2 regions of the Microbacterium sp. IO18 genome follow, and region 1 is predicted to be linked to the other one. Evidence: riboswitches for the same ligand, from Rfam matches in the RefSeq annotation. Region 1 holds a riboswitch; the other holds the start of a gene.
The links. A riboswitch is a leader RNA that binds a small molecule or an ion and turns the genes downstream of it on or off. The one in region 1 is predicted to bind thiamine pyrophosphate.

Region 1 (4,207 bases):
CGAGGAGGGGGCCGACGGCTCCGCCTCTCGCGACTGAGCGGCATCACGCAGACGCCCCATCCTGCTCACGCGGGATGGGGCGTCGTGCTGTACCCGGTCGGGCGAAGTGTCAGGACCCGTCGTCCGTGATCCCGAGCAGTTCCAGGGGATGGGTCAGGCGCCACCACGGGCTCGGCCCCTCGACGTCATCGGCCAGGACCAGGGGAACCGTCACGGTGTTGAGCGGTCCGGCCGCGGTCAAGGTGCCCACGGTGGCGTCCTCGTCCCGCTTGTCGCCGAGATCGAAGGCCGTGGTCGCGGTGGCGACAGCACCGTTCCAGAGCACGACATCGGCATCGGATTCGGTGACCACGTCGACCTTCTCGCCCCAGTCGGTCGTGACCTGTCCGACGACCGTGCCCTTCGCGACCGCTGCCTCCTGTGCGTCCAGGGCGGCCTCCGTCTCGGCGAACAGCGAACGGGTGAGAGCAAGGCGCTCGTCGTCGCCCGCCTGATTCAGCGCCGCCGCGAACAGGTGCACCGTGGTGTCCCCGATCGTCAGGTCTTTCGCCGTCAGCAGGTTCCAGCCGACCAGCGTGCCGGTCTTGATGCCGACGACGCCCGGATCGGCGAGCATCCCGTTGGTGTTGACGACCGTGCCCGCACCCGGGAGGTCCACTGACCGGGTGCCGACGATCTCCGCGAACACGGGGTTCTGCATGGCCAGCTCACCGAGCTTGATCAGGGCCGCAGGGGTAGCCACATTGCGCTCGTCGAAACCGGAGGGGGTGACCACCGTGATGTCGGTGAGCGCACGATCGCGCAGCCACACCTCGGCGGCGGCCGCGAACTCCTGGTCCGAGCCCCAGATCTCGGAGGCCAGCCGGTCGATGTAGTTGTTCGCCGACCCGAGGAGTGTGCCCTGGAGCATCTGGTACTCGGTGAGGACGCCGTCGACGGGGACATCCAGTGCAGACTGATCGCTGCGCCGGTAGTTCCAGTAGTCCACGCTGTCGCCGTAGGTGAAGCCGAATTCCGGCCCCTGCTCGCCGAGGGCGAGGGGCATGCGGTCGAGCACCATCAAGCTGCTCACGACCTTGGTGATGCTCGCGATGCTCACCGGATCGGTGATCGCCGCCGCGGTGGTGAGCCCGGCGATGCCGACGGACGCGCTGCCCTCACTCGGCCAGGTGATCGTCGCGGCGGGAGCGGGAACCGTGTCGAACTCGACGGACTGCGCCGTCGGCGGAACCTCGTGCAGCGGCCAGAGCAACGTCGTGCCCGCATAGCCGGCGACCAGCGCGGTGAGCGCGACGAGCGGCACCAGGATTCCCGGGCGAGCGATGGCCGGCCGCAGGCGAGCCCCACGGAGGAGTCCGCCGTTCTGTTCGGTTTCCGGGGTCTGCTCGAACGTCGCCGTGGCCGTGTGCGCACCGATGGCGGCGGCATCGACCCAGGTCAGTGCGGTCGCGCCCGTCTTGTCGTCGGCCCACTGCACGGCCGCGCCGTCGACGAGCGCTTCGGCCTCATCGGGCTCCTGCGCCTCCTCACCCTCGCCGCGTCGGCGGGGGTCGAAGGGCGGCTTCGTGAGTGGCGGAGTCGCGGGACCATCCGCCGGCTCCGGGTCGTGCACGGGCTCCGGATCGTGCACGGGCTCCGGGTCGAGCACGGGCTCCGGATCGGACGCCGGCGCGGGGTCGTCTGACGAAGCCGTGCCGCGACGTCGTGCGGGCGTCCGGTCGACCGTGAACAGCGCGCCGATCGCGGCGGCGTCGACCGGGACAGCGGAGACGACGGAGGGATCCGACGGGGGCGTGTCGCCGGCGAAGAGTCGATCGGCGGCGAAGGGTGCGGCGCTCTCCGATGCGGGGGCGGCGGGGTCCGACGCGATCGCCAGTTCGTCCACAGGCCCGGAGGGGGCGGCCGTCCGCGAGCCGTCGTCGCTGACGACGCCCGTCGCCTCGTCGGCGGGATCTGAAGCGGTCACTCGTTTACGGTACCCAATCCCCGGCGTGTTCCGCGGCGCGAAGCCCTGTCGCCACGCCGGTGTCGCCACCGGGTAAGATCATCAGCACAACCACGGGAGTCCGGCGAGCCGGGCTGAGAGGGAGCGAATCGCGCTTCGACCGTCGAACCTGATCTGGGTCATGCCAGCGCAGGGAGGAGTTCAGATGAGTACGTCCACGTCCGCATCCGCGAAGCAGACATCCGCCGCGAACGGTCTGCGACCCACGTCGATCTGGCGCTGGCGCGTCGTCGACATCGTCGTCGCCGCTGTCCTCGGCGTCGCGATCGGCCTCGTCTTCTGGGGCTGGAACACCATCGGGTACGCCTGGTTCGGCGCCGCCGACGCCCTGACGCCGGGTCTCGGCGGCATCGCCGTCGGCATCTGGCTGCTCGGCGGCGTCGTCGGCGGCCTCGTGATCCGCAAGCCGGGCGCCGCGCTGGTGGTCGAGCTGGTCGCGGCGATCGTGTCGATGCTGATAGGCAACGTGTGGGGCGTCTCGACCGTGCTGTCCGGCATCGTGCAGGGCCTCGGTGCGGAGATCATCTTCGCGCTGTTCTTCTATCGTCGTTTCGGAATCGTGGTCGCCGCGCTCGCGGGTGTCGGCGCAGCGGTCGCCGCCTGGGTGTTCGAGCTGTTCTACGGCAGCTCGCCGAACATCCTGAAGTCGCTCGAGTTCAACACCATCTATCTGGTCAGCGTCGTCGTCTCCGGCGCGATCCTCGCCGGCGTGGTCGGGTGGCTGCTCGTGCGGGCCCTCGCCGTCACCGGCGCACTCAACCGCTTCGCCGTCGGGCGAGAGCACGTGCGCGAGGTCTGAGCGTGAGCTTCGCCGCCCCGGCCCGCGTGCAGGCTGCGGGCTGGGGCTGGCGGTACGCCGGTCGAAAGCGCCCCGCCGTCGCCGACGTCTCGTTCACGATCGAACCGGGCGAGCGGGTGCTGCTCCTCGGCGCTTCGGGCGCGGGCAAGTCGACTCTGCTCGCCGGTCTCGCCGGCGTCCTGGGCGGCGATGACGAGGGGGAGCGGACCGGTGCCCTGCGCATCGACGGCGCGTCCCCGGAATCGCGGCACGGTCGCGTGGGGCTCGTCCTCCAGGACCCCGATGCCGGAATCGTGCTGTCGAAAGTCGGCGATGATGTGGCGTTCGGCTGCGAGAATCTCGGTGTCGCGGCGTCCGAGATCCCGGGCCGAGTCGCGGAGGCTCTCGACGCCGTGGGCCTCGACGTCTCGCCGCAGCGTCCTACGAAGGCGCTCTCGGGCGGCCAGAAGCAGCGACTGGTGCTGGCCGGCGTGCTCGCGATGCGCCCGGGCCTGCTGCTGCTCGACGAGCCGACCGCGAACCTCGACCCCGAGGGCGTGCGCGAGGTGCGGGCGAGCGTCGAGCGGGCCGTGGTCTCCTCGGGTGCGACATTGATCGTCGTCGAGCATCGCACGCCGGTCTGGGTCGATCTGATGACGCGTGTGATCGTGCTGGCCGCCGACGGCGGGCTGCTCGCGGATGGGACGCCCGAGCACGTGTTCGCGGTCCACGGCGATGTGCTCGCCGATGCGGGGGTGTGGGTGCCCGAGCGGGGCATCGACCTGCCCGTGCTGGAGCGGGTGACGGCAGCCGATGCGCTCTCCGCCTCCGGGCTCGCGATTGCGAGGGAAGCGGGCGTCGTCGTGCAGGCGGGACTCGACCTGCACGTACCGCGGGCGAACGCGACCGTGATCACCGGGCCCAACGGGGCGGGCAAATCGACCCTTGCGCTCACGCTCGCCGGACTCATCCCCGAAGAGGCAGGAGAGGTGCGGTCGGCACCCGAGTTGGCGGGGCGCAAAGGCACCCGCCCGATCCGGTGGACGTCGCGCGAGTTGCTCACGCGCATTGGCATGGTCTTCCAGGAGCCGGAGCACCAGTTCCTCACCCAGACGCTGCGTGACGAGCTCGCTGTCGGGCCACGCGCGCTCGGCTGGGACCGTGCGAGGACGGACGCCGTGGTCGACGATCTCCTCGAGCGCCTCGGCCTCGCGCCACTCGCGCTGGCCAACCCGTTCACGCTCTCCGGCGGGCAGAAGCGGCGGCTGTCCGTCGCGACGGCGTTGGCGGGTGCACCGGAAGTGATCGTGCTCGACGAGCCGACGTTCGGTCAGGACCGGCGTGGATGGATCTCCCTCGTCGCGCTCCTGCAGGAGGAGATCACGCGTGGACGGTCGATCATCGCGGTGACGCACGACGATGCC
Region 2 (4,207 bases), 830 kb from region 1:
CCGACATCCGTCGACAGGTCTTCCGCAGCGGCGATCGCCTCCGACCAGTCCCCGACGTCGCGCCCCGAGAGCACGGCGAGCTCGGCCAGGTTCGGGGTCACGAGCGTGGCGCGACGGAGCAGATCCCGCAGTTCCCGCTCCGCATCCGGCTCCAGCAGCCGATCCCCCGAAGTCGCCACCATCACCGGATCGAGGACGACGATCGGCGGACGGGCCCGGTCGAGCCAGGCAGCGACCGTCCGGATGACCTCGGCGTCGGCGAGCATCCCGATCTTCACCGCGTCGATCACGATGTCATCCGACACCGCGTCGAGTTGGGCGCGGAGGAACTCCGCCGGCGGCACGTGCACGCCGCGCACGCCCTGGGTGTTCTGCGCGGTCAGTGCGGTGAGCACGGCCATGCCGTATCCGCCGTTGGCCGCGATCGACTTGATGTCGGCCTGGATCCCTGCGCCACCGGACGGGTCGCTCCCGGCGATGCTCAGCACACGCGGAACGGAACCTGCGAGCCACCGCCGCCGGAAAGCACGGGCGGTCGCCGCGGGGTCTTCCGCCGCGCACAGCGCCGAGACCACGGCGATGCCGGCTGCACCGGCATCCCGCAGTGCCTCGGCATCGTCGAGCCCCACACCGCCGATCGCGACGCACGGGAGAGAACTGCGTGCGACGAAGTCACGGAATCCGTCGACTCCGAGCGGCGCCGGGTGATCCGGTTTCGTCGCGGTGGGACGGATCACGCCGACCCCCAGGTAGTCGACCGTCCCCACCGGCAGGGCGAGCACGGCCTCGAGGTGCGCGGCACTGTTCGCCGTGAGGCCGATCAGCGCATCGGGTCCCAGTACCTCGCGCGCCCGCCGCACGGACGCATCGCCCTGCCCCAGATGCACGCCGTCGACGCGCGCACCCCGTTCGCGGGCGGCGACGGCAGCATCCAACCGGTCGTTCACGACGAGGAGCGCCCGTCCGTCGATCACCCGCGACACCGCGATCAGCTGTTCGACGATCTCGGCCTCCGTCGCGGTCTTGTCCCGCACCTGGACGACGCGCACACCACCCTCCACAGCCTGACGGACGGTCTCGACGACACCACGATCACCGCAGAGCTCGGGATCGGTCACGAGATAGAGCGAGAGATCAACGGTCACCGTGCACCGCTCTCGACGCGAGCCTCGGCGACGAGGTCTTCCGGGCGCAGCGCTGCGAGTGCATCCAGCAGCGAGACCGCGAAACTGCCCGGACCCCGTGCTGTCGTTGCGGCATGCTCGGCAGCGATCGTGTATCCGAGGCTCGCGGCGGCGACCGCCGTGAGCGCATCGTGCCCCGTCACCCTGGCGGCGCCGAGGAGCGCGGCCATGACCGCGCCGAGGGCACAACCACCACCGGTGACCCTGGTCAGGAGCTCATGACCGTTCGCGAGTCGCAGGACCCGCTCGCCGTCGGTGAGGAGGTCGACCGGCCCCGAGACCGCGACCACGGCACCCGTCCTCGTCGCCAGGGCAGTCGCAGCATCGGCAGCGGCATCCGTGCTGTCCGTCGCGTCGACGCCTCGGCCACCCGCGCTGACGCCGGCGAGGGCGAGGATCTCGGAGGCGTTGCCTCGGATCGCGGTCGGTCGCTGATTCGCCAGGTCATGCGCCAGCGCCGTGCGGATCGGCAGGGTGCCGATCGCGACCGGATCGAGCACCCACGGTGTCCCGGACGCGGTCGCGCCGGCGACGGCTTCGAGGATCGCAGCCCGCTGCTCCGGCGTGGGCGTACCGAGGTTGATCAGCAGGCCGGAGGCGACCCCGGCGAACAGCTCGGCCTCGCCGACGATGTCGACCATCGCGGGTGCCGCACCGGCGGCGAGCAGCACGTTGGCCGTGAACCCCGTGACGACCGCGTTGGTGATGCAATGCGTCAAGGGCGGAGCCTCACGCACCACCTCCCACAGCGCCGCGGCGGAGCCGACGAGATCGGTGGTGGATTCAGGACGCAGAAGATCGCTCATCGCGACATCCCTTCGCTAGTACGAACTAGATCAGGTTCGACGGGTCTGTTCTCAGCCGCGGATGCGGCACCCCGTGTCACTGCTCGCAGTCTAGCGATCGGTCAGGAGCGCGCGTTCCTCCGCCCGGGTGAGTCCGGCACGGCGCGGCCGATCGACGCCGCGGGCGCGCTCGTCGACGAGGACCCGCCCGATCGTGTCGGCGAGGGCGCGGAGCGAGCCTCCCGACGCACGGAACGCTGCGTTGGACCGCGTCATGAATCCCGTCATCTCCGGCGGCAGCCACAGCGGAAGCGAACGCGGTCCGGCCCAGTGCTCGACCTCCCGAGCGACGAGCCAGTCCTCGTCAGCGACGACCGTGTCACGGGTGTGCCCTGCTGCCGAACGTACCGCCTCCAGCACGTCGGAGAGCGAATGCCTGTCACCGATCGCGTTCACCACGCCGCTCCGAGTCGCCGTGACGATGAACTCGGCCAGGTCGTCGACATCGATCACCTGCGCAGCTCTCCCCTCGAGCGGTGGCAGCAGCACAGGCTCCGCGCCGGCGCGCGTGAACGCCGCCGCCCAGTATCCGAACCTGTCGCTCGGATCTCCGTCCCCGACGATGAGCCCGGGGCGCACGATGAACGCCCGCGCTCCGAGCGCCGAGACGGCGTCTTCGGCCGCGGCCTTCTGCGCCCCGTACTCGTAGACGTCTCCGGGACGGGCGGGCGGATGACGGGGAGCTGATTCGTCGGCCCCGACCGTCTCATCATCGGCGTACACCGACATCGAGGACACATAGGTCCACCGTGCCGCGCGCGCACCGAGAGCGTCGACGGCACGAGCGACGTGCGACGCTTGCGAGGAGATGTCGACCACATGGTCCCAGTCGCGCTGCGCGAGTGCGTCGTACGCCTCGGCAGCCTCCCGGTCTCCGCGCACGAGCTCGGCACCCTCGGGCGCAGGTCGTGTTCCGCGGGCGAGACAGGTCACTGCCGCACCGGCATCGACCCATCGACGCGCGATCCGCCCCGAGAGCCAGCCCGTACCGCCGAGGATCAGCACATTCGACATGGCTTCATGTCAGCAGGAATCGACCACCCGCGAAAGAGCTTCCGCTCAGAGCAGATTGCGCCCGGGGCAGTGCTCAGTCGCGCAGCGCCGCCCCGAACCGTTCGGCCGCCACCGCGACGCCCGCGAGCTTGGCCTCGGTGGCCTCCGCAGCGGTGAGGGTGCGGTCGTCGGCGCGGAACCGCAGAGCGAACGTCAGGCTCTTGGAGCCTTCCGGCACCCCCTCCCCGCGGTAGTCGTCGACGAGACGCACGGACTCGAGCATCGCACCGGCGCCCTCGGCGAGGGCCGCCTGTACATCCGCGGCGGGCACCTCGGCCGACAGCGTCAACGAGACGTCCTGCGTGGCAGCAGGGAACGTCGACAGCGACGCGGCCACGACACGGCCGCCCGCGAGCGACAGGACGCGGTCGAGGTCCAGCTCGAACACGGTCGCACGGCCGGGGAGGTCGGCCCCCTCCGCCACCGCGGGGTGCAGCTCGCCGACGTAGCCGACCTCATCCCCGGCGATCCGGAGGGATCCGGTGCGGCCGGGGTGGAGTGCGGCGCGCTCGGCCTGCACGACGTCGATCTCGACTCCGGCGGCGGCGGCGATCACACGGACGGCGTCCAGCGCCTCGACCAGACCGGCGGGTTCGGCCGGGCGACCGGGCTGGCGCGGTGACACGTGGCCGGTGAGCAGCGCCGAGACGAACCGGTGCTGCGGCGGGATCGAGGCGTTCAGCGCGGCCAGCGTCTCTTCCGACGGGCGCTCCCCCAGGGGCGGCACATCCTCCGTGCCGTACTCCACACCGGGCTCGGGCAGGAACACGACACCGGTCTCGAAGATCGCGAGGTCGGTGAGCCCGCGCGAGATGTTGCGGTGCGCGGTCTGCAGTAGACCGGGGATGAGCGATCGACGCAGGGAGGGCGCCTGGCCATCGAGCGGATTCGCCAGGCGGATGCTCGGCAGGTGCTCCCCCGACGCGGAACCGTGCAGGTCGTTCTGCACCTCGGTGGTGAACGGGAACGACGGTGTCTCGACGAGCCCCGCGGCGGCCAGGGCATCGGCCACGCGACGGCGACCCTGCTGATGCGCGGTGAGCCCGCGACCGGACGGCGGCGTCGGCAGCACCGAGGGGATGCGGTCGAGCCCGTGGATGCGGGCGACCTCCTCGGCGAGCGTCC

Region 2: it holds a riboswitch for thiamine pyrophosphate, as region 1 does, so the genes downstream of both, thiM (hydroxyethylthiazole kinase) here and ACLF6J_RS15850 (ECF transporter S component) in region 1, are expected to answer to the same signal.

Annotation. Positions count from the first base shown of each region.
Region 1 covers NZ_JBMJAF010000002.1:849,351-853,557, reverse strand. The annotation lists gene ACLF6J_RS15860 (ABC transporter ATP-binding protein) at 1-37, shown strand, start outside; gene ACLF6J_RS15855 (D-alanyl-D-alanine carboxypeptidase) at 110-1,966, opposite strand; TPP riboswitch at 2,049-2,160, shown strand; gene ACLF6J_RS15850 (ECF transporter S component) at 2,151-2,804, shown strand; gene ACLF6J_RS15845 (ABC transporter ATP-binding protein) at 2,801-4,207, shown strand, end outside.
Region 2 covers NZ_JBMJAF010000002.1:15,363-19,569, forward strand. The annotation lists gene ACLF6J_RS11680 (bifunctional hydroxymethylpyrimidine kinase/phosphomethylpyrimidine kinase) at 1-1,145, opposite strand, end outside; gene thiM (hydroxyethylthiazole kinase) at 1,142-1,990, opposite strand; TPP riboswitch at 1,981-2,074, opposite strand; gene ACLF6J_RS11690 (NAD-dependent epimerase/dehydratase family protein) at 2,081-3,043, opposite strand; gene pheT (phenylalanine--tRNA ligase subunit beta) at 3,117-4,207, opposite strand, start outside.